One region of the Clostridium sp. AF34-13 genome, then DNA from elsewhere that is predicted to be linked to it. Evidence: predicted binding sites of a transcription regulator. Region 1 holds the regulator's gene; the other holds the start of a gene.
What was found. Region 1 encodes HrcA, which represses chaperone genes, less so after heat shock. Its sites were predicted from a motif close to TGTTAGCACTCNNNNNNNNNGAGTGCTAACA; they were not measured.
Positions count from the first base shown of each region.

Region 1 (15,719 bases):
TTGTGGGAGCAGGTCTTACGGATATATCAGAGAAGAATAAAAATGTCGTTGAGTATGCTGTTTCAATGCATGGTTATCTCACCGGTGTAAGAGTCTTTAAGGACGGAAGTGAGGGCTACCGAATGGGCGACTACTCATCAAGTGAGCTTGCAGGAAATTTGAGAGAGTGCAATTTTGAACCGCTTCAGGACGGAAAACAGTATGTATTTACTGTTAATTACGGATGCGGAGATGCGAAGGGACTTAAGATGTATTATACAGATGAGGCAGGAAATAAGAGCATAGTCCTTGACTATAAATTAAATGCATATAACAGAGTTGTATTTAATTCCGTAACAAGAGATGAAAAGAACATCTATGCAAAACTTGTAAATAAAGATAATGTTGCAAAGAAAGTATCAGTAAAACTTGATGCTTACAAAAAAGTTGCGAGTGCCGAAGTTGTAATGCTTACGGCGGATAAGGAGCTTGCCGGTGTTGCAAATGTGAATACTAAAGAAAAAGAATATGTCGTTCCGGTAAAATATCAGACAGCCGTAAATAATCAGACAGCAGAGATATTACTACCTGCAAATTCAGTAGCGGTAGTAGTATTCTGAAAATATTTACCATAGTCATAAAAGTTTATTTACAAGCCTGATAGTCAGTATCAGGCTTGTAAGTGAATAACACCCTTTTTCATTATTGAGTGAACAGCGAAAATATCACATCTTGCAATAACGTGTTGTTTCGTGTAAAATGTGTAATTGAGAAAATAAGTTGCAGCTAATTTATAAGTCTGACATTTAGCACTATAAGATAATAATATTATAAGCAGGCAGCAGTACGGATTGTAAATATCCGCCTGACTGTCAGACGGTGTGATAATATGCGGATTTAGCGGTGACGGAACTGAAAGGCGGGTTAAATTAGAATGTTTAAGATTAATGACAATTATTTAAAATTACCTGGTAGTTATCTTTTTTCTACCATTGGAAAGAAAGTAGCAGCATATACGGCAGCAAATCCTGATAAAGAAGTTATCAAACTCGGTATCGGAGATGTTACATTACCACTTGCACCTGCTGTTATAAAAAGACTTCATAGTGCGGTTGACGAGATGGCAGTAAAAGAGACATTTAAGGGATATGCTCCTGACCTCGGATATGAATTTCTTCGTACAACTATCGTAGAGAATGATTATAAGGCAAGAGGATGCGATATTGCGGCAGATGAGATTTTTGTAAGTGATGGTGCAAAGAGTGATTCAGGAAATATCGGAGACATATTCGCAGTTGACAACAAGATTGCCGTATGCGACCCTGTTTATCCTGTATATGTAGATACAAACGCCATGGCAGGCCGTACAGGTGTATATAACCCTGAAACAGAAAAGTGGTCAGATGTTATCTATATGCCATGCACAAAAGAAAACAACTTTGTTCCTGAACTTCCTAAGGAAGAGCCTGACATTATTTATCTCTGCTTCCCTAACAATCCTACAGGAACAACTATTACAAAAGACCAGTTACAGGTATGGGTTGACTATGCCTTAAAGATAGGTGCGGTTATCATCTATGATGCTGCTTACGAAGCATATATTTCTACTGAAAATGTACCTCATTCAATCTATGAGTGTGAGGGTGCAAAAGGATGTGCCATCGAACTTAGAAGCTTTTCAAAAAATGCAGGATTTACAGGTACAAGACTTGGATTTACAGTAATCCCTAAAGAACTTAAATGCGGTGATGTAATGCTTCACAGTCTTTGGGCACGCCGTCACGGAACTAAGTTTAACGGTGCTCCTTATATTATTCAGGCAGCCGGTGCAGCAGTTTACACTGATGAGGGAAAGAAAGAGACTAAAGAGCAGATAGCATATTATATGAACAATGCCAAGATAATAAGAGACGGTCTTACAGGTGCAGGCTATGAAGTTTACGGTGGTGTTGATGCTCCATATATATGGCTTAAGACACCTGACAAGATGACTTCATGGGAGTTCTTTGATTATCTCCTTGAAAATCTTAACATTGTCGGAACACCTGGTTCAGGATTTGGACCAAGTGGTGAGGGCTACTTTAGACTGACAGCATTCGGAAGTCTTGAGAATACAAAGAAAGCAATGGAGCGTATCAAAGCAGGTAAAGCGTGATGACAAGCGGCAGGGTGTTGTTACTTACAGGTTTGCCGAATTTATAGTAAATGTGATGCATATTTATGTTGCATTTAAAGTCATGAATTTAAAAGTGAGGAATTATATTGAAAAAGTGTATAGTTAGAGCGATGGGTATCGTACTTACCGCCGGACTTGTCATAACTTCGGTGGCAGTACAAAAAAATGTGGTATCGGCAGATGCAGTTACGGGAACTTCAAAATATATTGCATTTGGAGCAGACCTTAATGCAAAAGAAAAGGCGGCGGTACTCGACGGATTTGGAATTACCGAAAGTGATCTGTCAGATTATAAGACGATAGAGATTACAAATAAAGATGAGCATGATTATCTCGGTGATTATATGTCGGACTCCGTTATTGGGACAAGAGCATTGTCATCTGTTATGGTAGTGAAAGCAGATGAAAACAGTGGTGTAAATGTTTCGACAAAGCATATTACCTACTGCACATCTGGTATGTATTGTAATGCACTTGTAACGGCAGGTCTTTCAGATGCAAAGGTGACTGTTGTCGGACCATTTGATATATCAGGTACATCTGCACTTGTTGGTGCGATGAAAGCCTATTCTGTTATGACGGGTGAAGAAATATCCGAAAAGACGATGGATACTGCGACAGATGAGCTTGTAACAACTGCGGAAGTTGCCAAAAATGTTGGTGATAAGCAGAAAGTCACGGAGCTTGTGGCAGCAGCAAAGAAAGCAGTGTTTGAGGATCAGCTTTCATCTGAGACGGATATAAGGGATGCTATTGAACAGGCTGCCAATGAACTTAGTATCGACCTTTCGGATGATGATGTTGAAAAACTGACAAACATGATGATGAAAGTGTCTAACGAGGATATAGATCCTGACACGATTGCAAAGCAGGCATCTGATATATATAACAAATTAAAAGAAAAAGGTATTGACCTTGCAAATGTAGATACAAAGGGACTCGGTGAGAAAATAGGCGATTTCTTTGGCAATATATTTACGGCGATAGCAAACTTTTTCTCAGGTTTGTTCGGATAAAATAAATTAAAAATCTGAGACTCACCCAAATGAGTGAGTCTCTTATGTTTAAAATAACTCTTTAAATGTAAAAGTTTTTGTCTGTTGTCTGCAAACCGGATGCGGACGGCAGTTATTTTGGCTAATATGAAGTGAGGTTGAATATGGCAAATGTTATTTCTGATGAAACAATAGATTATGTTGGAATTCTCGCAAAGCTTGAACTTAGTGATGAAGAAAAAGAAAAAGCTAAAAAAGACATGGAAGAAATGCTCGATTATATAGACAAGTTAAATGAGCTTGATACATCGGATGTTGAACCAATGTCTCATGTATTCCCTGTAAACAATGTGTTCAGGGAAGATGTGGTTACAAACGGTGATGGCACGAAGCAGACGCTTGCAAATGCACCTGAAAAAAAAGATGACAGTTTTGTTGTGCCAAAAACCATTGTAGGATAGAGAATGGAGGAAAGTTATGTCTTTGATGAATCTTACAGCTGTTGAGCTGGGAAAAAAGATTAAAAATAAAGAAGTTACGGTAGTGGAAGCTACAAAGGCTGCTCTTGATGCCATTGATGCAAAAGAAGACAAAGTAAACAGCTTTGTGACTGTTGACAGGGAGGGTGCATTAAAAAGAGCAGAGGAAGTTCAGAAACTTATAGACGATGGAAAACTTGACGGACCGCTTGCGGGTGTTCCGGTTGCGATAAAAGATAATATGTGCACAGAGGGACTTCTTACTACATGCAGTTCTAAAATTCTTGGAAATTTTGTCCCTACATTTACATCTGAGGCAGTATTAAATCTTGAAAAAGCAGGAGCTGTCATTCTTGGCAAGACAAATATGGATGAGTTTGCCATGGGAAGTACAACAGAGACTTCCGCATACGGCGAAACTAAAAATCCGTGGAATTTAGAGCATGTTCCGGGTGGTTCTTCAGGCGGTTCATGTGCGGCAGTTGCGGCAGAAGAGTGTTTTTATGCACTCGGTTCTGACACCGGCGGATCTATAAGACAGCCAAGTTCATTCTGTGGTGTTACGGGTATAAAGCCGACTTACGGAACGGTATCGCGTTACGGACTTATCGCTTACGGTTCATCGCTTGACCAGATAGGACCTGTTGCAAAAGATGTCACCGATTGTGCTGCTATTCTTGAGATAATAGCTTCACATGATGAAAAGGATTCAACTTCCGTTAAGAGAGATGACCTTGATTTCACATCTGCACTTGTGGATGATGTAAAAGGCATGAAAATAGGTATTCCTAAAGATTATCTCGGTGAGGGACTTGACAGCGAAGTAAAAGATGCAATCCTAAACGCTGCAAAGGTTCTTGAAGAAAAAGGTGCGATAGTTGAGGAGTTTGATTTAAGCCTCGTTGAGTATGCCATCCCTGCATATTATGTTATCGCCTGTGCTGAGGCAAGTTCAAATCTTGCGAGATTTGACGGTGTGAAATACGGATACCGCACAGAAGAGTACGACGGGCTTCACAATATGTATAAAAAGTCCCGCTCAGAGGGCTTTGGAGCAGAAGTAAAGAGAAGAATAATGCTCGGTTCTTTCGTTTTGAGTTCAGGATATTATGATGCGTATTATCTTAAGGCACTCAGGACAAAGGCTCTCATAAAGAAAGCATTTGATGAAGCATTTGCAAAATACGATGTTATTTTAGGACCGGCTGCACCTACAACAGCACCAAAGCTTGGTGAAAGTTTAAGTGATCCTCTTAAGATGTATCTTGGAGATATATACACTATTTCGGTAAATCTTGCCGGACTTCCGGGTATAACTGTTCCATGCGGAACGGATTCAAAAGGTCTGCCGATAGGTTTACAGCTTATTGGTGACTGCTTTAAGGAAAAAAACATTATACGTGCAGCATACAGTTTTGAGCAGACAAGAGATTTTAAACACAGTCCGCTTGCAGAATAATGGAAAAGAGGTAAAGTATGAAACAGTATGAAACAGTCATCGGATTGGAAGTACATGTAGAGCTTGCCACAAAGACAAAGATTTTTTGCGGATGTTCTACAGAGTTTGGCGGCAAGCCAAATTCACATACCTGTCCAGTATGTACGGGTATGCCGGGTTCACTTCCTGTACTTAATAAAAAGGTTGTTGAATATGCCGCAGCAGTAGGTATTGCCACAAACTGTACTATTACACAAAATTGCAAATTTGACAGAAAGAATTATTTTTATCCTGATAATCCTCAGAATTATCAGATTTCACAGTTGTACCAGCCAATCTGCCGCAACGGTCATATTGATATAGAGACAGAGAGCGGTGTCAAAAAGAGCATCGGAATACATGAGATACACATGGAAGAAGATGCCGGAAAGCTCGTGCATGATGAGTGGGGTGAAAGTTCACTTGTAGATTTCAACCGTTCAGGTGTACCGCTTATCGAGATAGTATCTGAGCCTGATATGAGGTCTGCTGAGGAAGTTATCGCATATCTTGAAAAGTTAAGACTTATCGTTCAGTACCTCGGTGCTTCTGATTGTAAATTACAGGAGGGTTCAATGCGTGCTGATGTAAACCTTTCGGTAAGGGAAGTCGGAGCGGCAGAGTTTGGCACGAGAACGGAGATGAAGAACCTTAATTCTTTCAAAGCAATCGCAAGAGCGATAGAGGGCGAGAGAGAGCGTCAGATAGACCTTATCGAAGCAGGAGAAAAGGTTGTTCAGGAGACAAGAAGATGGGATGATACAAAAGAGTATTCTTATGCGATGCGATCAAAAGAGGATGCACAGGATTACAGATACTTCCCTGAGCCTGACCTTGTACCTATTATCATAAGTGATGAATGGCTTGACGAGATAAAGAAAAACCAGCCTGAGTTTAGGGATGAGAAATTCAAGAGATATATTGAAGAATACAAACTTCCTGAATATGATGCGGACATTCTTACGGGGAATAAGCATCTTGCTGATCTTTTTGAAGTTACAACGGCAATATGCAACAATCCTAAAAAGGTTTCTAACTGGCTTATGGTCGAGACAATGCGTCTTATGAAAGAAAATGAGATGGAGCCTGAACAGCTTAAGTTCTCGCCTGAAAATCTTGCGAAACTTATAAACCTTGCAGAAAGCAGGGTTATAAACAGCTCAGTTGCAAAAGAAGTCTTTGAAAAGATATTTAACGAGGATATTGATCCTGAGAAATATGTCGAGGAAAATGGTCTTAAAAATGATACTGATGATGGAGCTTTAAAAGAGACTATCGAAAAGATAGTTGCCGACAATCCACAGTCAGTAGAGGATTATCACAGTGGAAAGAAAAAGGCTATCGGTTTCCTTGTGGGTCAGACGATGAAAGCAACACAGGGAAAGGCTGATCCGGGAATGATAAACCAGATATTAAAAGAGATACTTGACAAATAAAGAATATCATGTAAGTGTCAAAAGTATAAAATTCGATTTTGTCTGCACAAATGAGCATTATAGACTTATTGACACTCATATCATAATATAAAAACTGCCTGATGCATCAGGGTGTGAACGGCAGTGTTAAAATGGAGGTAAGGGTATGGGTGCTGAAAAAAGAAGAAGTAAGAGAATACCGATAACAATGCATCTTGATGTATCATCATTGTTTAAACAGGATAATGTTCATGTAAAGAACATAAATGCACCTATTGAGATAACGGATATTTCAAGAAATGGTATCGGATTTGTCACAAAAAGTGTTTTGCCTATTGGATTTTATTTTAATTCAAGACTTGAATTTGAAAAGAAGAATGACAGTTTAAACTGCGTGGTTCAGATAGTCAGAAGAAAACAAAAAGATGATGGTACAACGCTTTACGGTTGTGAATTTGTAGGTATGCCGTCGATATTTGACTATATATTTGACGATATAGAAAATGAGTATTTGAAAAATCATTCTGACGATGAAAAAATGAATAATTGATTATTGTAAAGCCCCCGGTCTGTCTATAGATGTACCGGGGGCTTATTTAAGCCCTTATATCAAACGAGAACCGTTTCATATCGGTTGTCTGTTGTGTGTTTATCTTTGCATTGATAAATTCATCTACAGTGCTGGTGCTTGCATCAGCTTTTTCTATTTTTACATGACAAGCATAACCCTGTGAGTTTAATGCATCTTTTAAAAGACCGGCATTTGTCGAGAGAAGATCTATCGACCTGTCATTGTCGGATATGAACTTAGTGTTTATCTCATTGTGGTTTTTATCGAGATATACATCAAGTGCACCGAGATTTTCCATATCAAGATGCAGTAATACATGTATGTTGTTTGGGTCTTTCCTCAGCTTTTCCTTTTTGGTGTAGACATAAAGGTCGCCGTGTGTATTATGGTTTCTTAATTTTAAAGGCATCTGAAAATACGAAAATGCTTCGCTTAATGTTTTCATGAAATCAATGTTGCTCTGTGCATCTCTTGCCTGACTGCCGAGACTGTCGGAATCGTCACCTGAGAGATTGGTACTTATAAGTGAATCAAAATCTTTTAACTGTTTTTGCATCTTGTTATAGAAATTATTTATGTTTTCACCGTCTTTTAATTTCTGTGGTGAGAGCAGCCAGTTACTTTCAAGTACCTTTGAAAATATGGATTCAAAGGACTGTGACCTGAAAAGTTCATTTATTGTTTCGGGGTCAGAGAGTGGTATAAGATTTTTGATTACGGTAAGCACTTCTTTTGCGGTGGCATCACCTGATGTAATCTTCATGATAAGGGCTTTGCTGACCGGAAGTTTTGATAATGTACTTAACAGTTCATTTCTTGCGTCTTTGTCAAGGAATGTGCTTAGATAATCGTTTTCAATGCCAAGTGAGTTAAACTTTTCGCACAGTGTGTCAATGACCGTTCCGGAGGTTGAAATTTCCCTTTTGTCAGTATTTTGTGATGACTGCTGAAGCATGTTGTTGATGGAATTTTTTGCCGTCTCGGTAATATTGTGAAGAAACTTTGCGGCAAATCCTATCCTGTTCTCGGATGTATTCCCCTTTGGAAGTTCCTCAATTACATTTTTTGCATTTTCAGTATCGGCAGTATTTTTTTGTTCTTCCAAAGCTTCTGTATCAGCCGATTCGGTATTTTCAATGTTTTCATTTATCGTAGGGATGTTCTTAAATAAGTCAGAGTTTTTAAGCACTGAAATATCGGTTGCAGATTCGAGAGTACTGTCTATATTTAAAAGTGTCTGCTGAAACAGTTCATTTGTGGCATCCATACCGCCGGGAAAGACAAGTGACTTGCTGCCTGCGGAGTCCCTAAGCATTGTAAGTGCATCTCTTAGAGAGAGAGTACCATTTTCAAGCTGTTCTAAAGTGTCCTCGGTCATTGCCGTGCCCGATAAAAGATTTAAAAGTTCATTTCTCTGTTCGCTGCTGAGAAATGAGATTGTCTGTGGCTGTGAGGTATTATTTGCCTTGTCAAAGGACTGAAACAATATATCTATAAGTTTTTCACCAAATGCGGCAACAGATGAGGAGGCTGCATTCTCAGAGAGAGAACTGAGGAGCTCCGGTATCTGTTCTGAAAGTGATGAAAGCTTGTCTATAAGGTGGTAAGTTCCATGTCTGTAGCTTGAAAACTGGGTCACGGTGTCTTCATTTATATCCATCATAAGACGGTTCATTATCGCTAATGTTGAAAAGTCCTCTGTCTTGCAATCGTATGCTTGCTGCATAAGTGACTGGATAGAGTTCTTGTTTATAGGGAGGAGATTGTCCATAAGAGCCTTTACAGTTGCCTGGTTGTGCTCAGTGTTTGGAAGTCCCGCTTCTTCAAGTGCTTTATTGATAAGGTTAAGTTCAGTATCAGAGTAGCTGTTTGATACTGGTGAAAGAAGTATTTGACCGGGATTTGGGCTGCTGAGCGAAAAAGCGGCGGTCTGTCCGATGGAAAGTTTTGAACTGTCAGCTATATATCCTTTTAAAATGGTATTGTTGTCGAGAGTGACAGTTATCTGGTTTCCTCTTAGGTCGGAAATCTCACCTTTGACGATGTCACCTGCTTTTAGCTGTGTGGCACTTCTTGCAACACCGTAATCACTGTTGCCGCCCGGAGTCCTTGAAATATTTCCGGGATTTTGAGCACCTGCACTATTGGTTCCCGATGCAGCGGTTCTTGCCCGGGTCTGTCCGCCAGCCGTCTGGCTATTCATTCTGTTTGTGTTTAATGAATTTATTCTGCTTGCATTATTATCCATAATACTCCTCATTTCAATGTGTTAGTTTCTACTATTATAATGATGTCCGGGGTAAAAGCTGTTTTGACCCTTGCATCATAATAATACTTATAAAGAGATTTGCAAAGTCATTTAAGTATTATATTTATTATATCGACTTTAAAGGTGAAAAAATATAATGGTTCATTTTCTTGTTTTTTGACTGAACTGTAATAAAAAATAAAAAAAGTTTCAAAATACTCTTGACAAGATTTTGTATGCGTGCTATCTTACTTTATAGATGTTAGCACTCCACTACAAAGAGTGCTAACAGAGAAGCAGAAGGGAGTGGTTAAGTGGAGTTAGATGATAGGAAGTTAAAGATACTTCAAACGATTATCAGGACTTATCTTGAAACCGGAGAGCCGGTAGGTTCAAGAACGATTTCAAAAGATACTGACCTCAATCTAAGTTCAGCGACTATTCGTAATGAAATGTCTGATCTTGAGGAGATGGGATATATCATCCAGCCTCATACATCGGCAGGCAGGGTTCCTTCTGATAAAGGTTATCGTCTTTATGTAGATACGATGCTCGATGACAAGACGAGTGAGGTTATGAACCTTAAGGATGAGCTGGAACAGAAAGCAGGAAAGATAGATGTATTGCTTAAGCAGGTTGCAAAGCTGCTCGCAAACAATACAAATTATGCGACACTTGTTTCAGGGCCGAGATATGAGTCAAAGAAAGTTAAGTTTATACAGCTCACACAGGTTGATGCCGACAGCATACTTGCTGTTATAGTTCTTGACAACAATGTAGTTAAAAATGAGATGGTGCGAGTTGAGGGTGATATAGACCAGGAAATGATGGTAAAGTTAAATTTTATATTAAATACCACATTGAACGGACTTGATGTTACCGAGATGAACCTGGCCATCATCAGAAAGATAAAAGAACAGGTCGGCAGTCACACGGAGGTCATTGATTCAGTCTTGGAGGTTATCGGAAAGGCACTTACGGAAGATGATGATCTGGAGATATATACAAGTGGAGCAACAAATATTTTGAAATATCCTGAGCTCTCGGATAAGGCGAGTGCAACGGAGTTACTCAATGCGTTTGAGGAAAAAAATATTATAGGTGATTGGCTTGATACGGCAGAGTCGGAATCAGGAGAAAACGGTCAGGGCAAGAGTAAGCCGGGCGACACTCATGATATTCAGGTTTACATTGGAAATGAGACAAAAGTAGATACCATGAAAGATTGTTCGGTTGTAACGGCAACATACAAGATTCACGAAGGTGTATATGGAAAGATTGGTATCGTCGGACCAAAGCGAATGGATTATGATAAGGTTGTAAGTACATTACAGTCGCTTATGTCTGAGCTTGATGATATATTCAAAAAAAAGCAAAAATAGAGAGGTGGCAGGGAATTGGTAGCAGAGAATAAAGATATAGAAAAAGATATTGATATTGAAGAAGTAAAAGAAGATAATACCGCAGATGAAGCTGTTGAGGAAGAAAAAGCAGCGGAGGATGCAAAAGATAAAAAAGATGAGGCTTCAAAGGAAGCAGCTCCAAAGAAAGAAAAGAAATTCGGCAAGAAAAAGGATAAAGCGGTTGAAAAGCTTGAGGAGAAAGTTAAAGAGCTTGAAGACATGAGGGTGAGACAGCTTGCTGAGTTTGAAAACTTCCGCAAACGTTCTGAAAAAGAAAAGAGTCAGATGTTTGAAGTCGGAGCAAAGAGCGTTATCGAAAAGATTCTTCCGGTTATTGACAATTTTGAGAGAGGATTACAGGGAGTACCTGAGGAAGAAAAAGACGCACCGTTTGTCAAAGGTGTTGAGATGGTTTATAAACAGATGCTCACAGCTTTCGATGAGATGGGAGTTAAACCTATAGATGCAGTTGGAAAAGAATTTGATCCAAATCTTCACAATGCTGTTATGGCTGTCGATGATGATTCATTGGAGAGCGGAACAGTTGCAGAGGAAATGCAGAAAGGCTATATGTATAAAGAAAGTGTCGTAAGACACAGTATGGTAAAAGTAGTTAATTAGTTTTATCAGTTATTTTTCTAATAAATAATATATGAAATAAAGAGATTATGATATAGGAGGCAATCATTATGAGTAAGATTATTGGTATTGACTTAGGAACAACAAACTCTTGTGTAGCAGTTATGGAAGGTGGAAAACCTGTAGTAGTTGCAAATACAGAGGGAGCAAGAACAACACCTTCTGTTGTAGCATTCACAAAGACAGGAGAAAGACTTGTAGGTGAGCCTGCAAAGCGTCAGGCAGTTACAAATGCTGACAAGACTATATCTTCTATCAAGAGACATATGGGTTCAGATTATAAAGTAACTATAGATGATAAGAAATATTCTCCACAGGAGATTTCAGCAATGGTTCTCCAGAAATTAAAAGGAGATGCTGAGAGTTATCTCGGTGAGAAAGTAACAGAAGCAGTTATCACTGTTCCGGCATATTTCAACGATGCACAGCGTCAGGCCACAAAGGATGCAGGTAAGATTGCTGGTCTTGATGTAAAGAGAATCATCAACGAGCCAACGGCAGCCGCACTTGCTTATGGTCTTGACAATGAAAAAGAGCAGAAGATTATGGTTTACGATTTAGGTGGTGGTACATTTGATGTATCTATCATTGAGATTGGTGACGGCGTTATCGAAGTATTAGCTACATCTGGTAACAACCATCTTGGTGGTGATGACTTCGACCAGAAAATTACAGACTACATGATTCAGGAATTTAAGAATAAAGAGGGCATCGATCTTTCAACAGATAAAATGGCACTCCAGAGATTGAAAGAAGCTGCTGAGAAAGCAAAGAAAGAACTTTCATCAGCTACAACAACAAATATCAATCTCCCATTCATCACAGCAACAGCAGAAGGACCAAAGCACTTTGACATGGATCTTTCAAGAGCAAAGTTTGATGAACTTACACATGACCTTGTAGAAGCTACTGCTACTCCGGTTCAGAATGCACTTAACGATGCAGGAATTACAGCTTCAGAGCTTGGAAAAGTATTACTTGTAGGTGGTTCTACTCGTATTCCTGCCGTACAGGATAAGGTTAAACAGCTTACAGGACATGAGCCTAGCAAATCACTTAACCCTGATGAGTGTGTAGCTATCGGAGCATCAGTACAGGGTGGTAAGCTTGCAGGAGATGCAGGTGCAGGAGACATCCTTCTTCTTGATGTAACACCACTTTCACTTTCAATCGAGACAATGGGTGGAGTTGCTACAAGACTTATCGAGAGAAACACAACAATCCCTACAAAGAAGAGCCAGATATTCTCTACTGCCGCTGATAACCAGAGTGCAGTTGATATCAATGTACTTCAGGGTGAGAGACAGTTCGCTAAAGACAATAAGTCACTTGGACAGTTCAGACTTGATGGTATTCCACCTGCAAGAAGAGGTGTTCCACAGATTGAAGTTACATTCGATATTGATGCAAACGGTATCGTAAATGTTTCAGCAAAAGACCTTGGTACAGGAAAAGAGCAGCATATCACTATCACAGCAGGTTCAAATATGTCTGATGAAGATATTGATAAGGCTGTTAAGGAGGCAGCACAGTTTGAGGCTGAGGATAAGAAGCGTAAAGATGGAATCGATGCAAGAAACGAAGCAGACAGCATGGTATTCCAGACACAGAAAGCTCTTGACGAAGCAGGAGACAAGGTAGATGCTGCTGAGAAAGAAAAAGTTCAGGCAGATATTGATGCACTTAAGGCTGTTGTTGAGAAAACAAATCCTGAGTCAATGACTGACAGTGAGATTGATGAGCTTAAGGCAGGAAAAGAAAAACTTATGGAAAGTGCACAGGGTGTATTCCAGAAGATGTATGAGCAGGCTCAGGCACAGGGTGCAGCAGGTGCAGGTCCTGACATGGGAGCTGCCGGAGCAGGAACGGCAAATGACAGCAATGCCGGAGCTGATGATGTAGTAGACGGAGATTACCGCGAGGTATAAATAGACAAAATGCTAAAAGCATTTTGTCATTAGAAGAATGGTCTTTGACCATTCTTCATTTGAACAGCATGGCTGTTCTTCCCACATTAAATATAAGATTTTTAGGCTGCTGCCTCCCACGGTGGCGGCCTTATGGTTGTTTTTGTGATTTTATTTTTGGATTGTGTGCTTTGGCACGGAAACGAGGAGTTTTATGGCAGAGAAAAGAGATTATTATGAGGTCTTGGGTGTCAGTAAGGGGGCGTCTGATTCCGAGATTAAATCAGCATATAGAAAGCTGGCTAAGAAATATCATCCGGATATGAATCCGGGGGATAAAGAAGCCGAAGCTAAGTTTAAAGAAGCATCTGAGGCATATGCAGTTCTTAGTGATGCAGATAAGAGAAGACAGTATGACCAGTTCGGTCATGCAGCATTTGATGGCGGTGCCGGTGGTGCAGGTGGCTTTGACTTTGGCGGCATGGATATGGGTGACATATTCGGTGATATTTTTGGAGATTTCTTTGGCGGCGGCCGTTCAAGAGGTCAGAGCAATGGTCCTATGAAAGGTCAGAACATCCGTACATCAGTAAGGATTACATTTGAAGAGGCTTGTTTTGGTGTTGACAAGGAAATTGATGTTACATTGAAAGAAGAGTGTGCAACCTGTCACGGAACAGGTGCTAAGCCGGGAACATCACCGGAAACCTGTAAGAAGTGTGGTGGTAAAGGTCAGGTCGTATTTACACAGCAGTCTTTGTTTGGTGTTGTGAGAAATGTGCAGGCTTGTCCTGACTGTCACGGAACAGGAAAGATAATAAAAGAGCGTTGTTCAGACTGCAGCGGTTCAGGATATATAAGTAAGAGAAAGAAAATTTCGGTTTCAATTCCTGCCGGTATCGATAACGGTCAGTGTGTTAGAATACGCGATAAGGGTGAGCCGGGTGTGAACGGCGGTCAGAGAGGTGACCTTTTAGTTGAGGTTGTTGTCTCAAGACATCCTATCTTCCAGAGACAGGATAGAGATATATTCTCGACTGCACCTATCACATTTGCACAGGCAGCACTCGGTGGTGATGTACGCATAAAGACTGTTGACGGCGAGGTTATTTATACCGTTAAACCGGGAACTCAGACAAACACAAGGGTACGCCTTAGAAATAAAGGTGTTCCATCGCTCAGAAACAAGCAGGTGCGTGGTGACCACTATGTAACGCTTGTAGTTGAAGTGCCTACAAAGATGAACTCAGAACAGAAAGAGCTTCTTGAAGCATTTGACAAAGCGATGTATGGTGAGAAAAATGAAGATGAAACACCATCCGATGAAAAGAAGCACGGTAAAAAAGGAATGTTTGGGAAAAAAAAGAAATAAAAATATAATGAAATAAATATTAAATTAAATAAAAATATAATGAAATAAAAAAGAGCAAAACCAGCATTTTGCTCCTGATGCCACACTACTTTACGAGCATTTTCCTATACTTAAAAAAGACTGTCCGGGTAAAACTTAATATCAGAGCTAAAGTTTTACCCGGACAGTCTTTTGCACTACCAGTCTTCTATACCGGCGAATGCATCAACAGTCGGTATGGAAGGATTTGGTTCATTATCAGGGACATCGTCAAAAGACTCAAATTCTTTTACTGAAATATCTTCAGGTTCAGGTTTGTCATCGAGAAGTGTCTGCACCTGTTTTTGTGAAATGCCCTCAGGCATATCATCCTCATTATCAGAAATATCTTCTACGGTTGGTGTGACAGAGGTATTTGCCTCAATGTCTGCGAGAAGTGTTTTTATTTCGCCATCGTGGTTGTCCACCTCGAAAGAATCCTCTTTGTTATCGCACATATAGTATTTTATAATGTGTCCGCTATACATAGCAATATTTTGTTCACCACACAAATCTGCATTGCGTTTGTATGGAAGCTGATCGTACATGGTAATCTGATAATCTAAATGTACATCATATTTAGATGACAGAATTTCTGACATATGTAAATTATTCATAAAATCCCCCGTTTCTCAAATCATATTAATTAAAGTATATCGTATTTTAATAAAAGTAGCAATATGTTTTTGGGAGTGTTGACAGTATCATTGTAACAGTTCAGCCATAAAAAATAATTGACGATACTTGAGCTTGCTCATTGTATTGTTGATTATCTTTTTATGGCTGAACTGTTATGTATCATTTGACTTTTTGTAAGTCTATGTTATAATTACCTTTGACTTGCCTTTTGACAGACAAATGACACATTAAATATATAAGATAAAGTAATTGTCTTAAAAGGCAGATTGTAACCGTAAACATATATTTATCAAATATGGAGCAGCATTAAATATGAAGATTAAAAATCATTTAAAGAATTTTCTCAAGTATAAATACCTTCTGTACGAACTTGTGAAAAAGAATATTAAATTAAAATACAG
Region 1 covers NZ_QUEB01000002.1:201,826-217,544, reverse strand. The annotation lists gene DWZ63_RS02855 (alpha-L-arabinofuranosidase C-terminal domain-containing protein) at 1-599, shown strand, start outside; gene DWZ63_RS02850 (LL-diaminopimelate aminotransferase) at 914-2,134, shown strand; gene DWZ63_RS02845 (DUF1002 domain-containing protein) at 2,242-3,171, shown strand; gene gatC (Asp-tRNA(Asn)/Glu-tRNA(Gln) amidotransferase subunit GatC) at 3,315-3,611, shown strand; gene gatA (Asp-tRNA(Asn)/Glu-tRNA(Gln) amidotransferase subunit GatA) at 3,628-5,088, shown strand; gene gatB (Asp-tRNA(Asn)/Glu-tRNA(Gln) amidotransferase subunit GatB) at 5,106-6,542, shown strand; gene DWZ63_RS02825 (PilZ domain-containing protein) at 6,688-7,071, shown strand; gene DWZ63_RS02820 (flagellar hook-length control protein FliK) at 7,118-9,340, opposite strand; gene hrcA (heat-inducible transcriptional repressor HrcA) at 9,655-10,722, shown strand; gene grpE (nucleotide exchange factor GrpE) at 10,738-11,364, shown strand; gene dnaK (molecular chaperone DnaK) at 11,433-13,310, shown strand; gene dnaJ (molecular chaperone DnaJ) at 13,504-14,661, shown strand; gene DWZ63_RS02795 (hypothetical protein) at 14,838-15,296, opposite strand; gene DWZ63_RS02790 (ABC transporter permease) at 15,631-15,719, shown strand, end outside.

Region 2 (15,719 bases), on a different contig from region 1:
ATATTGTTCTAAAAATATTAGTTCCCTTAATTTTCTGTGTAAGTGCAAGTGCAAGTGCAAATGCAAGAACATTAACAAGTACAAGCGTCACTATCGCAAATACTGCCGTAAATCCAAATGCATGAGGGAAGGTCGTATCCTTAAATGCTTCGATATAATTGCCTATTCCCACAAAATCAGCATCCTTGATAGTGGTAAATTTACAAAATGATAAATAAATTCCTTCGATAAATGGCACGATAAATCCTATCATAAATGCTGCCATAGTAGGAAGCACAAATACCGGCCAGTATTTTCTTATTGCTTTTTCCATAATAATCCTCATTTCTGCACATTCCACTGTGCATAGCACAAAATGCATTGCCGCTCACTGTCCTGTGAACAGTAACCAAAATACAGTTGATTTATTAATATTTGTTCCCTTATTGTCATTACTTACACTACTATTTATGCAAACAATAACTCATTTTTAATAGAGGGGAAACATTTTACCGTTTCCCCGCCTATAATTTCTATCATGTCACTTTACGGTCTATACCGCAATTTAACAAATAAACTATTACCATTCCGGCATTTATTTCTTAGCTGCTGCTGCTTCTTTCTTCCAGCCATCTACAAATGCTTTCTTTACAAGATCCCAGTTTGCATCAGTCTGCTTAGAAGCATATGTTGTAAGTGCAGAGCCAAGGTCGTTCTTCCACTTCTCAGATGGCATAGTTGTAAAGTTCCATGTTACAGGTTTTTTACCCTGTTTTACATAATCATTTGCAATGTTTACAAGCGGATTATCTGAAGTAAGGTTCTTTTTAAACGGAATAACAAATCCCATTCCATCCTGTCCTGATGGCATAGCTCCTGCTGCACCACACATACATTTTACTGCTGTATCATCTGTTACACACCAGTTCATGAAATCAAGTGTTGCCTGAATATCCTCTTTTGATGCTTTCTTATTTACACACCAGTAGTTCTCTGTACCTGTACAAAGTCCCTGGTTTTCCTCTCCGTCTGCACCAATATAGATAGGTAACATTCCAAGATTATCATCTCCAAGGTCTGCTATATCTGAGTATGCCCATGTACCATTCTGATAGAATACTGCTTTCTCTGTAACAAATTCTGCAACTGCATCATCACCAGTCTTTGTGCTAAGCTGTTTAGAGCTTGTTGTGGAATTGTTAATATATAAATTCCAGATATTGCGATAGTTGTCAAGATATGTTCCCTTGATGGCATCTGTATTCTCGATTCCATCCTTCTGATACTCATAGTAAATAGGAAGGTTTGCAAGATGTGTCTTGAATCTCCAATCTGAACTTCCATCCATACCTGCTGATGTAAATGCTGAGAATCCAAGGTCTTTGCTTCTCTTTGTTATGTCTTCTGCAACTTTCTTAAGATCATCAAAGCTCTTTATGTCATCCTGTGTATATCCGGCTTTCTTTAAAAGATTTTTGTTGTAAATGATACCATAAGATTCTATAGCATATCCGATACCATCAACTGCATCACCATCTTTTAACAAGAAATCATCACTTGTAACCTGTTTTGCAATATCAGAATCCTTAAGGTCATAACAATAATCTTTCCAAGATGCAAGTCCAACCGGTCCGTTTACCTGGAACAATGTTGGTGCTTCGCTCTTACCCATCTCACTCTTTAATGTTGTCTCATACTGGTTAGCTGCTGCAGTTACTACATTCACCTTAACACCTGTTTTATCTGTGTAAAGCTTTGCAAGTTCCTGCCACTGTGCATCAGCTTCAGGCTTGAAGTTTAAGTAATAAACTGTTCCTTTAGCTTCTTTCTTACCACTTTCCTTTTTATCACTTGCACCGCCACAGCCCGTAAGTGCTGATGCTGTCATAACTGCTGCAAGTCCAAATGCTACAAGTCCTTTCTTTCTCATAAATATCCTCCTAAATTATAATATTGTTGTTTCCACTGTTTATATTTTAAATAACTTTAAAATACTTTACTTTTTCATGGAAACGGTTTTGGAAATGTTTCTGGAAATGTTTCCATTTCGTTGTAACTAAAATATATAACATTTAGATAAAAATTGCAATATTTTTTTTTTAATTTTGTGCTTTTTGTCACTTTGCACAAATTTGTATTATTATTATGCTCATTTCAGACACTTTTTTATGCACTTTTACTATATTTATTTTTACAGAGTGAACATTTGCCATTTATAAACCATCAAAAAAATGGCATCACACTACTTTACAAGCATTTTCCTATTCAATAAAAAAGCAATACAATCCTTTTTTTCAGATATGTATTGCTTTCTCTAAGCCAATAAAACATTATTTTTCTAATTCTAATGCTATTCCTTATGTGTATTTTAACCAAAATCTTCACATATTATGCAGTATTTTTACATAAATTGCGGTATTCCATAAGTTTATCCCGTGCACTCCTGCTTATGTGTTTTGGCACTTCTATTCCTACCGTGACATACTGGTCACCATAGGTCTTTCCATCCTTTTTAGATACAACACCTTTTCCCTTAAGGCGTATCTTCGTGCCGTACTGTGTTCCCTCTTTTATCTTACACTCTACATCACCATAAAGAGTGTGAACACGCACATTTCCACCAAGAACTGCCGTTGTGTAAGGCACATTTACTTTTGTATATATATCCTGCCCTTTTCTCTCATAACCCGCTTTTTTACCTACTTTAACTCTGAGGAATAAGTCTCCGTCCTCTGCTTTTCCTATACCCGGATGACCTTTCCCTTTAAGTCTTATACTGTTTCCGTCGTCAATTCCAGCCGGTATATGAACTTTTAGCGACTGCTCATTTCCTGTACTGCCATTATGCAAAGTAATCACCTTATCACATCCAAATACAGCCTCATCAAATGTTACTTCTATGTCTGCCTCTGCATCATCGCCTCTCATATCATAACCAAATCCCGATTCCTGACCTCCTGTACTGTAAAAATGTGCTCCTGAAAATCCGTCATATCCTCCAAAATCTCCCCTTTCACGAAAGCTGCCATGACCACCAAAACTTCCACTGCCTCCAAAGTGACCGTCATTAAACAAATCGCCAAATATGTCACCAAATATATCCGATGCATCTCCCGTAAAATGATACTCTCTATGCATTCCGTCTGCGTTATAAGACTGACCGCCTCCCGGTGAAAATCCCTCTTCAAATGCAGCGTGACCAAACTGATCATAAAGTTTCTTTTTTTCAGCATCACTAAGTACATTGTATGCCTCTGTGACTTCCTTAAACTTCTGTTCAGCCGCCGCATTTCCCGGATTCATATCAGGATGATATTTCTTTGCCAGCTTACGATATGCTTTTTTTATCGTCTTATCATCAGCATTTTTGTCTATTCCAAGAACCTTATAATAATCCTGCTTTGCAGCCATAAGAAACTCCTCCTTTCTCATTTTCCGGTAATTGCCAAACTGCTTATATGTTATGTTACTTGTGCATATAAGCAGTTTCGCAATAACCTGTTTCAATTTTAAAAGGAGCGATTCTTTACCGCTCCTTCCATCACCTTTATCTAATATATGATAGTACAATTTTAAAATACGAAGATATATTAAGATATACATTCAGAACCTCTTTTTGACAATCCTGAATATATTATCCAATCTTATATCTATTACAAAATTGAGATATATTTGTCTTCTTCTTTCTGCGGTAATGCTTCTTTCTTTGGTACATTTAATGTAAGCACACCGTTTTCAAATTTTGCTTTTATATCTTCCTGTGTAAGTTCTTTGCCTACATAGAATGTTCTGCTGCAATTTGAATATACTCTCTCTCTGCATATATATCTGCTGTTTTCATCTTCTACTTTATTGTCTTTATCTGATGCGGCAGTGATTGTCATATATCCGTCTTTTAATTCAGCTTTTATCTCGTCTTTCTTAAATCCCGGCAGATCCATGATGACTTCAAAACCATCTTTGCTTTCTTTTATATCTGTTTTCATCAATCCGCTGTTATAATAATTCTTTTTGTAATTTCTTTCAGGTGCATCAAAAAATCCATCCATTAAATCATTTGCAAAAATACTAGGCATTAACATAATCAATCTCTCCTTCCAAAAATCTGTTACCGTCTGCATCTGTGATGCCGTTGGTAACTAAAACCTTATTTATTTTAATATTGTTTGTTTCTCTGTTGCTGATTATGTTATACTACTTTTATTAGCACTCGTCAATATCGAGTGCTAATAATTTTTGTGAACTTTTTGTGAACTCACTTTGTTTATCAAGTCATATTACAACTCTCTTCTTAACTGTAAGTCAAGAAGCCCCCTCGCTTTCAGCTCAGTCAATTACATTCGACTTCGTTTATGACACACTACCAGTATTTCTTTCTTTTAAAAATCACAAGACTCACCACAACTATCAGCACACTTATACCTATCACGGTTGGATAAGCGTATTTCATCTTTAACTCAGGCATATATGAAAAGTTCATTCCGTACCAGCCTGCTATCAGTGTCAGCGGAAGAAAGATAGTCGTTACTATCGTAAGCATCTTCATTACATCATTCTGATGTATCTCTATCTCCGACTGATAAACATCCTGCACCTGCATCGCATATTCCCTTAATATCTGCGTTTCCTGTGCTAGTCTTGTCATTTTTTCCGAATACATCTTAAAAAGTTCCACCGTTTCTTCCGTGAAAAATTCTTCTTCATTGCCCGCAAGTTCATCCCCCGCTTCTGCGAGCTGTGTATAATAATGATAAAACCTCGCTATTATCTTTTTCAATTTCAAAAGACCTATATTAAATTTGTCGGACTGTTCTTTCATTACCTGCTCTTCTATCCCGGTTATTTTATGCTCTATTTTCTGCAAAAAAAGCAGCTCATCTTCTATAAATGACATAAAAAAATCATATATAAATCTTTCCAGTGAATAATCTTTTGCTATGGCACGCCCGGATATTCTTATTATATTTTTATCAATCGAATCATCATCACTTAATATTATTACCCTGTCTTTCAATATATATATTGCAAAAAGTTCATCCTTTTTTCCATATTCTTTTGCAGGCATCTGAAAAGTTCCATACAAAAAATCCCTGTGGCTCTCCATCTTGCAAAAATGAATTTCATCAACAGTATGCCATATTCCACACTTTTCCCACAATATTTTTTCATTGTCCCACTCAGTCATCTTAAATACACCGACACATTCCCCACTGTCCCAGAATGTGCCGAGGTCGATTTTAAATATACCATCCTCTTTTATCTTATAATACATTTGTTTACCTTCTTTATTTTATATTATGTGCTCCCGTTATCTTCTCAAAACAAAGATTTTCTAGAGTACACCATATTATTTCCCTTTAAATTCCTTTTTATGTAACAGTTCAGCCCCAAAAAAGATAAGTCAATAATATATGAGCTTGCTCAATGTATTATTGACTTGTTTTTTGGGGCTGAATAGCCTTTCATTTATGAAATGAAGTAAACACAAGCTGCATAGCAGCGACTGATAGCTTGCTGGCAGGTTTACGAATGTAATAAATGAGGGGCTGAACTGTTACCTTTTTATTTGTTTTTTCTTAAAGTTTATTGTAAAATGCTTAATGGATTTTTTGAATACTATATGAAAGGACGATTTAGATATGAAGAAAAAGATATGTCTCCTGCTCTGTCTCTCGCTGGTGCTTCTATCGGCATGCGGCAGAAAGTCAGACAATATAAGGTTTGGTGCTGCCGATATAGGCGGTATGTACTATGCTTTTGCGAGCAGTTTTTCGGGTGCCGTATCAAAAGACACTTCCGATTACAAATTTGAAGTTAAAAACACTGCCGGATCTGCGGCAAATTTAAGACTTTTATCCGACAAATATATAGACCTCGGTATCGCACAGGCTGACCTTATAAAAGATGCCTATGACGGCACAGGATATTTTAATGGCAATGTCTGCAACGGTTACAAGGCGGTAGCCGCTCTTTACACCGAGGCCTGCCAAATAGTTGTAAAAGCAAATTCTGACATAAAAACGATTGATGACCTTCAGGGTAAAAAAATCTGCATAGGTGCTGAAGAATCCGGTACTGAGATCAATGCAAAGCAGATACTTGAATTAAGCGGTCTAAATTCAAAACTTGTTGAAATGGCAAACCTTGATTATACGGATGCCGCAAAACAGCTTGCAAACGGCAGGATTGATGCTTTTTTCTGTACGGCCGGTGTTCAGACAACAGTTATATCCGAGCTTACAAAAGAATGTCGCATAAAGATTTTAAATATTGATGATAAGTGTATTAAAAAACTTATTACTGCTTATCCTTATTATTGCAAATATGAAATTCCTGCAAACACATATGCGGGTCAGACTGAAAGCGTAAATACAATAGGTGTTAAATCAGTATTGCTTGCATCTGATAATCTTTCTGAAAATGCAGTAAAACAGTTTACCGAAACATTTTTCAAACACAGCAAAGATTTGCAATATGCAACCTCACTTGAGCTTATAACTGATGAAAAGACTGCTGTTTCTGGCATTGATATTCCTTTCCATCCGGGTGCAGCCGCATATTACAAAGAAAAAGACATTACTGTTAAGACAAAATAAATAATGATAATAAATCATAAGCTATTTACTTATGAGCGGGGATAAATTGTTTTTATATATCATTATAATAACCTGCTTAGAAACGAGGAACTTTATGAAAATTCAATTAGATATGTATCAGACTCTCGCAGCAGCCGTTCTGGTACTTTTACTTGGAAATTATTTAAGAAAAAAAATAAACTTTTTGGAAAAATTCTGTATTCCGGCACCTGTTATCGGCGGATTGCTATTTGCTATCTTTACTTGTATATGCTATACCACGGGAATTATCGAATTTTCCTTTGATGATACGCTCAGAGAAGTCTGCATGGTATTTTTCTTTACATCAGTAGGATTTCAGGCAAATCTGAAAGTTTTAAAAAGTGGTGGAAGATCCTTGATAGTCTTTCTTGGTCTTGTCATCACGCTGATATTTTCCCAGAACCTGCTTGCCATAGGACTCTCAAAACTGCTTAATTTAAACCCTCTTATAGGTATGTGTACCGGTTCGATACCTATGGTCGGCGGTCACGGTACTGCCGGTGCATTTGGTCCGGTTCTTGAGGATTTCAACATACATGGAGCAACGACTATCTGTACGGCAGCCGCTACTTTTGGGCTTATAACAGGAAGTCTTGTGGGTGGTCCTATCGGAAAGCGTCTTATTGAGAAAAGAAAACTTATGGACAATGTTCCGACTGAGGATGACAGCCTTCTGGTCGAAGATGAAGAAAAGCACCAGCGTCACACAAATATGTATGCAGCCGCAGTATTTCAGCTTATACTTGCAATAGGACTCGGTACGATATTCTCGTATTTTCTCACAAAGACCGGTCTTACATTTCCTATCTATATAGGTGCAATGCTCGCCGCTGCACTTATGCGTAATATTACCGAATATTCAGGTAAAGGAACAATTCATATGGGTGAGATAAACGACCTCGGTGGTATATGTCTTTCACTCTTTCTCGGAATGGCAATGATAACATTAAAACTCTGGGAACTTGCCACTCTCGCCCTGCCGCTTGTTATCCTGCTCGCAGCACAAACGCTTCTCATATGCGTATTCACATACTTTGTCATATTCAATGTTATGGGAAGAGATTATGATGCAGCCGTGCTTTCTGCCGGAACATGCGGATTTGGTATGGGTGCAACACCAAATGCCATGGCAAATATGCAGGCTATCTGTGACCGCTATGTCCCGTCCGTGAAAGCTTACCTTATAATTCCGCTTATCGGAAGTTTATTTGCGGATTTTATCAACAGTCTTGTTATTACATTTTTCATCAATATACTATAATAATTTTTAAATGGAGGGATTTTTTATGTTTCATTGGAAAAATAAAAAAAAGGAAAAACATGATGAAGAACAACACGATTATGCTCTAACTTTTGACAATGTAGCAATTCCGGAAGTTCATACACACAAAACACACGAGGAAATGACAGAAAATGAAAATGAACAATCTTCCGTAAACTATGACAATCTGGCTATCCCAGAGGTTCATATCAGGAAAAAATAGACCGAGCAAAAAAACGCGGGATACATCTTGGCTGTTAAGACAAAATGCATCCCGCATTTTAATTTACTTTATTTTTGTTTCTATATTTTAACACAATTTATTGGCATGAAAAGTCTTAGTCATTATATAAAAAATCTGGTATTCTCTCATGAGTAGTAATAAGATACCATTTTCCTTCAAATTCTATATAATGGTTATTGTTACCGATATCAATATAAGTGAAATTCAATTGAGCATCGTTGGAAATACGAAAGTTATAAGCATCTTGTGTTATACTTTTATTCATAGCATGAGCCTCCGGAAGTGTGATTGTTTCTAGCAACTCAATTATATTAAAACCAGACGGTTTCATGCTATTTTTATGCCAGTTATTATTGAATTTTCAAGGTATATGGGCACTTATTCAAGTACGAAGTTTGAGTAAATAAAAAAATATTGATTTAGTCTACCAATTAGTATGTTTTTGTTGTATAATAGTTTTGTCGTACAGGGTCACTTTCTTTCTTAATGTTATAGTTCAAATTCATTATACACCAGAAAGCCCTGTATGATTTCTTTTTTTGAAAAAAGTTGTAAAGTGGTGTATATTTACATAAAGATTTCGTACAAAAGGAGGAGTATCTTATGTTTAAAAATTTAAAAATGAAAACTGCATTGACAAGTGCAATAACCGTTCTGACTATAATATGTATAACAATATTATATATATTCACACAGACAGGAATGACAAAATTAATGAAAAAAAGTGCTCAGGACAGCATGAAAACTTCACTCAATTCACAGACTACACTTATAAGCGAATATGTTTCCCATCAGGAAGACCTTTTAAAAAAATTCAGTATAAGTCCCATGATAATTGATTATCTAAAAGACCTTAATAACAAAGACAAACAGCTTAAAGCACAGCAATTTACTGAAAATTATTTTAAAGGACTTGACAACTGGGAAGGTATCTACTCAGGCGAATGGAATACTCATGTAGTTACCCACTCAAATCCAAAAGTTGTCGGTATGACTACGCGAAAAGGTGATTCCTTAAAGGCTCTTCAAAATGCCATGAAAGAAAATAACGGACTTTACAACGCAGGTATTATCGTTTCCCCTGCATCACAGAAGCTTATACTTTCTATGTACTGTCCTGTCTATGACACAGACGGAAGCACTATTGTAGGCTATGTCGGCGGTGGTCCATATATGGAAAAGCTCGAAAGTCTTTTAAATGAAACAAAAAAAAATGACAAAAAATCTATACAATATTCGATGCTAAATGTCTCATCAAAAATGTATATTTTTAATGACGAGGATACCTCTCTTATCACAAAAGAAGCAACAGACAAAGGTATTTTAAATGTTATCAATGACATAGAAAAAAGAAAAAAAAATACTAATGATGCATTTACATACAAAAATTCAAACAATACATCCTATGTAATGTCTTACCAGTATGATAAAGAACATGACTGGGCTGTTATATCAAAAGCAAAAGAAAGCAGTTTATATTCAGATGTCTATAAGACAATGCGCACACTTGCATTATTCTGCATTATATCGTGCATAATGATATCTTCTTTATCATGGTTCTTTATACATATGCATACAAAACCTCTTACTTATGTAACAGACGCATTACTGGAATTAAAAGAACTCAAGATTAAAAAGCACGATAAATTGCGAAAATATATCAATACAAACAGTGAAGTAGGTCAGATAAGCACGGCACTTAACTCTCTGAGTGATTCATTTGAGGACATTATACAAAAACTCGGTTCATGCTCAGATTCACTTACAGATTCAGCGGTAAAGATGTCAGACTCTTCCGATATTCTTATACAGTGTGTTGATGACAATGCCAATGCAACCGAACAATTTGCCGGACATACTGACCAGATAAATGATACTGTTTCACAGGTTGATGATGGTATCAATGATATTTCAGATGTTGTATCACAAGTAGAAACAAAAATACAGCTTGGTGATGCACAGAGTAGCGAGCTTATAGAAAAAATCAGCCAGATGCGAGACATAACAAACGCCTCTCTTGAAACAGCAAATATAAAGATTGACGAAAACAATCATGCGATTCAGGAAGCTATCGTCAATTTGCAATCACTTACACAGATTGACGATATGGCAAAACAGATTCTTGATATCACAAGCCAGACAAACTTACTTGCCTTAAATGCCTCCATTGAAGCTGCACGTGCCGGTGAAGCCGGACGCGGTTTCAGTATTGTGGCAAACGAAATAGGTAATCTTGCAGAAAGTTCACGCCAGACAGCCACATCCATCCAGAATATATGTAATGAAACAAAAGAGCATATATGTATGGTACAAGACTGTTTTGACAACATTATAAACTTCATGGAAGAAGATATAAAATCACAATTTAAAGACTTCCTTGAGGCAACAAATGAATACAACACATCAATAGGACAGATAAAGAATATTATCCATGAAATGCACGATTGCTCAAACGAATTTGTTAAAGCCGTTTCAGATATCAAATCACAGATTGACAATGTACAGAATAATCCTGACGGTATTACAATGCACACTGAAGATGTTATTAAAAAAGTGGAACAGACTAAAAAAATCACGGAAGACCTTACAGATATTGTCCGCAAAAACGAAGAAAATGCTTTGGCTATTAAAGAAATAATGAATCGTTTTTCACTTTGACTTGAATTTTAGCACACTCTCCTCACTCCTTGCATCACAGCCTTCAAAATGATATAATCTTTTTTACAGAACACACATGGCTTTTGCCATGTGTGTTCTATGTTAATAACAATGTACTCCCGTTATCTTACGAACGAAGAATTTTGAGAGTTCATTACTAAAGAATGGAGGCTCCTTATGAATGAAAACAAAGAATTTTTAGGTACTGAACCAGTCGGAAAACTTCTCTTAAAACTGGCAGTTCCATCCGTAATATCACAGATTGTCAATATGCTCTACAATATTGTAGACAGAATTTATATCGGTCATATTCCAAAGACCGGAAGTCTTGCTCTTACAGGACTTGGTGTCTGTATGCCTATCATTATGATAATATCAGCTTTCGCCGCCCTTATCGGTTTCGGCGGTGCTCCGAGAGCTTCAATCTTTATGGGCAAAGGCGAAAATGACTCAGCCGAAAAAACTCTCGGCAACTGTTTTACGACACAGATAATCATTTCGATCATTCTTACTATTGTTCTTCTCTTTGGCAACAAATTTTTCCTTATGGCATTTGGTGCCAGTGACAACACAATAGATTTTGCAACAAGCTATATGAACATCTATGCTTTAGGAACTATCTTTGTGCAGCTTACTCTCGGAATGAACTCTTTCGTAACGGCACAGGGCTTTTCAAAAACTGGAATGCTTACCGTAGTTATCGGAGCCGTATGCAATATCATACTCGACCCGATATTTATTTTTGTGCTTGGTCTTGGTGTAAAAGGTGCTGCCATTGCTACCATCATTTCGCAGGGTGTTTCCTGTATATGGGTAATCTCATTTTTGACAGGCAGAAAAACTTTTTTGAAAATAAAGAAAAAATACCTTATGCCTTCGGCTGATGTTATCCTGCCATGTATGGCTCTCGGTGTTTCAACATTTGTCATGCAGGCAAGCGAGAGTGTTATCTCAGTCTGCTTCAACTCATCACTCTTAAAATACGGCGGTGATGTTGCCGTGGGAGCAATGACAATACTTACAAGCGTTATGCAGTTCGCTATGCTTCCATTACAGGGTATCGGTCAGGGAGCACAGCCTGTCACCAGCTACAATTACGGTGCAAAAAACACAGACCGTGTCAAAAAGACATTCAAAATCCTAATCACTGTATCACTCAGCTATTCTGTTATTTTCTGGGCATTGATACAAATGTTTCCAAGTGTATTTGCAGGCATATTCAGTTCAGATAAATCACTCGTGACATTTACGGCTGATGCACTTAAAATCTATTGCGGAATGTTATTTATGTTTGGAATACAGATAGCGTGCCAGATGACATTTGTGGCAATAGGCAATGCAATATGCTCGGTTATAGTCGCAGTTGTGAGAAAATTTGTACTTCTTCTGCCGCTTATCTACATAGTTCCAAATTTTGTGTCAAATAAAACGAACGGAGTATATATGGCTGAACCGATTGCTGATTTTATTGCAGTATCATTTACCGTAATAATTTTCTCAGTCCAGTTTAAAAAAGTACTTCGCAAATTGAAAGAAATTTAAAAAGAAACTTCGCAAATTGAGTAAAGTTTAACACCTGATATATATATAGGTGAAAATTTGTCAATTATAGCTTTAATTTCCTTCAACTTTTGTTACTTTTTTCTATTGACAAATCAGTTCTAAAAAACTACTATACTTTAGTAAAAGAAAGAATGAATGGAGGAATCATTATGAGATTATGGAAAAAGGCATTAAGCCTTGTACTTGTATCAGCCATGGCATTTTCTATGTGTGCCTGCGGCGGCAAGAAAGACGAAGGAAGTAAAAAAACTGACACTTTTAAGATTGGCGGCATCGGACCCACAACAGGTGACGCAGCCATCTACGGAAAAGCCGTGCAGAATGGTATTCAGCTTGCAGTAGACGAGATAAACGCTGCCGGAGGCATCAACGGCAAAAAGATTGAATATAAATTTCAGGATGACCAGAATGACACAGAGAAATCTGTAAACGCTTACAACAGCTTAAAAGACTGGGGTATGCAGATGCTTGTCGGAACTGTTACATCAAACCCTTGTACAGCAGTTGTTGAGCAGACACACAATGACAATATGTTCCAGCTCACACCATCAGCAACAGCAGTGGAGTCAATCCAGTATGACAACGCATTCCGTATGTGTTTCTCAGATCCTAACCAGGGTATTGCTTCTGCTGATTATATCGCAGACCACAAACTTGCTTCAAAAATTGCAGTAATCTACAACAGTTCTGATCCTTACTCATCAGGTATCTACCAGAAATTTGCTGCAGAGGCAAAGCCAAAAGGACTTAATATCGTAGCTGCCGAAGCATTTACTGCTGACAGCAAGACAGATTTCTCAGTACAGATTCAGAAAGCTAAGAGTGCCGGTGCAGAAATGGTATTTCTTCCTATATATTATCAGGAGGCATCACTTATCCTCGCACAGGCAAAGAAAGCAAACTTCACACCTAAGTATTTCGGATGTGACGGTATGGACGGAATCCTTGCACTTGACGGATTTGACAAGAGTCTTGCAGAAGACCTTATGTTCCTCACACCATTTACACCTGATTCAAAAGACGATAAGACACAGACTTTTGTAAAGGCTTACAAAAAGGCATTTAAAGATACACCTATTCAGTTTGCTGCCGATGCTTATGACTGCATCTACACTATAAAAGCGGCTGCCGAGAAAGCAAAGATCACACCTGATATGAGCATTTCTGATATGTCAGATGCATTAAAGAAATCCATGACAGAAATCGAGCTTAGCTGTCTTACAGCAAAGAGCATCAAATGGTCTGCAGACGGTGAACCAACAAAAGAGCCAACTGTTGTAGTTGTTAAAAATGGTGCATATGATATAGCTGAGTAAAACATAACGGATAATACCATAATTTCCGGTGCAAAGCAGCGACTGACAGTTTGCTGGTAGGTTTACGAATGTAATAAATAGAAAGCTGAACTGTTACTTAATTTCTTTGCATTATATGATGATTTTGTAGATTTTAAAGTAGTTATATGGTAATATATAAGTCTGTATGAGTTTTAAACAATTCTCATACAGACTTTACTTTTAAAGAAACAGGAGGTAAACCATGAGCTTTATATCGTATTTATTTAACGGATTAAGTCTTGGAAGCGTTTATGCAATCATTGCCCTTGGTTATACAATGGTATATGGCATAGCAAAAATGCTTAACTTTGCACATGGAGATGTAATCATGATCGGTGCTTACATATCTCTTCTTTCTATGACAAACGCAGGAATACCGGCATTTCCGGCACTTATAATTTCGATTGTAGCCTGCACGGTTCTTGGTATTGTTATTGAAAGAATTGCTTATAAACCACTAAGAAATGCATCTTCTTCACTAGCAGTTCTTATCACTGCAATAGGTGTCAGCTATTTACTCCAGAATATCGCACTTTTGCTTTTTGGAGCAAATGCACAAACTTTCCCATCAGTTATAAAATGGGAAGGACTTTCACTTGCCGGAGGCAAACTCAATCTTTCCGGTGAGACAATCATTACTATCTTAGTATGCATAGTGATAATGGTTCTGCTTATGCTTTTCGTTCAGAAAACAAAACCGGGACAGGCTATGCGTGCCGTGTCTGAGGACCGTGGAGCAGCACTCCTTATGGGTATCAATGTAAACGGAACTATTGCACTCACATTTGCAATCGGTTCAGGACTTGCCGCAATCGCCGGTGTGCTTTTATGCTCAGCTTATCCAAGTCTTACACCTTACACCGGTGCAATGCCTGGTATCAAAGCCTTTGTCGCTGCCGTATTCGGTGGTATAGGTTCAATCCCCGGTGCATTTATAGGCGGTATCCTCTTAGGTATTATTGAGATATTTGGTAAAGCCTACATTTCATCACAAATGGCAGATGCGATTGTTTTTGCCGTACTTATCATTGTCCTTCTCGTCAAACCGACAGGACTCTTAGGCAAAAAAATTCAGGAAAAAGTATAGGAGGCAGATATATTATGTCAAAGAAATTATCTAAACAAAAATTAAATGATATTATCACTTATGGTATAGTTATAGCTGCTTTTGTCATAATGCAGATTCTTATAAATGCAGGAGAGATTTCCTCTCTCTTTCAGGGACTCATGGTTCCTCTTTGTACTTATATAATACTCGCCATTTCCCTTAATCTCGTTGTAGGTATTCTCGGCGAATTAAGCCTTGGTCATGCAGGTTTTATGTGTGTCGGTGCATTTACAAGTTCATTCTTTTCAAAAGCTATGCAGGACACTATTACAAATTCGACTGTGAGATTTCTTCTTGCACTTCTCATTGGAATAATCACGGCAGCAATCTTTGGAATCATCATTGGTATTCCGGTATTGCGATTAAACGGTGATTACCTTGCCATCGTTACACTTGCGTTTGGTGAGATAATCAAAAACCTTGTAAATGTCCTTTTTATAGGAAAGGATTCAAAAGGATTTCATTTTTCAACAAAAGATGCCGTAAGTTTAAATATGGAACCTGATGGAAAGATTATATTAAATGGACCTCAGGGAATAACCGGTACACCTAATGACTCGACTTTCTTTATCGGTTTTATACTTATTCTCGTAACATTATTTATAGTATTAAACCTCATTCATTCAAGAGACGGTCGTGCGATTATGGCAATAAGAGACAACAGAATTGCCGCTGAGTCTATCGGTATCAATATTACCAAATACAAACTTATGACATTTACAATATCAGCAGCAATGGCAGGTGCAGCAGGTGTTCTTTACGCACACAACCTCTCAAACCTCACAGCCAACACAAACAACTTCGGTTACAATATGTCAATAAACATCCTTGTATTCGTAGTTCTCGGCGGTATCGGAAATATCAGAGGCTCTATCATAGCCGCTGTCGTGCTTACACTTCTTCCTGAGCTTTTGCGTGGAATGTCAGACTACCGTATGCTCATATATGCTAT
Region 2 covers NZ_QUEB01000005.1:72,634-88,352, forward strand. The annotation lists gene DWZ63_RS05700 (sugar ABC transporter permease) at 1-313, opposite strand, end outside; gene DWZ63_RS05705 (ABC transporter substrate-binding protein) at 575-1,909, opposite strand; gene DWZ63_RS05710 (DnaJ C-terminal domain-containing protein) at 2,368-3,390, opposite strand; gene DWZ63_RS05715 (Hsp20/alpha crystallin family protein) at 3,633-4,061, opposite strand; gene DWZ63_RS05720 (CorA family divalent cation transporter) at 4,340-5,251, opposite strand; gene DWZ63_RS05725 (TAXI family TRAP transporter solute-binding subunit) at 5,619-6,575, shown strand; gene gltS (sodium/glutamate symporter) at 6,670-7,857, shown strand; gene DWZ63_RS05735 (hypothetical protein) at 7,883-8,080, shown strand; gene DWZ63_RS05740 (hypothetical protein) at 8,196-8,366, opposite strand; gene DWZ63_RS05745 (methyl-accepting chemotaxis protein) at 8,705-10,759, shown strand; gene DWZ63_RS05750 (MATE family efflux transporter) at 10,937-12,301, shown strand; gene DWZ63_RS05755 (ABC transporter substrate-binding protein) at 12,472-13,638, shown strand; gene DWZ63_RS05760 (branched-chain amino acid ABC transporter permease) at 13,862-14,746, shown strand; gene DWZ63_RS05765 (branched-chain amino acid ABC transporter permease) at 14,761-15,719, shown strand, end outside.
Region 2: the regulator HrcA is predicted to act here: its motif matches at 4,181-4,211, upstream of DWZ63_RS05715 (Hsp20/alpha crystallin family protein).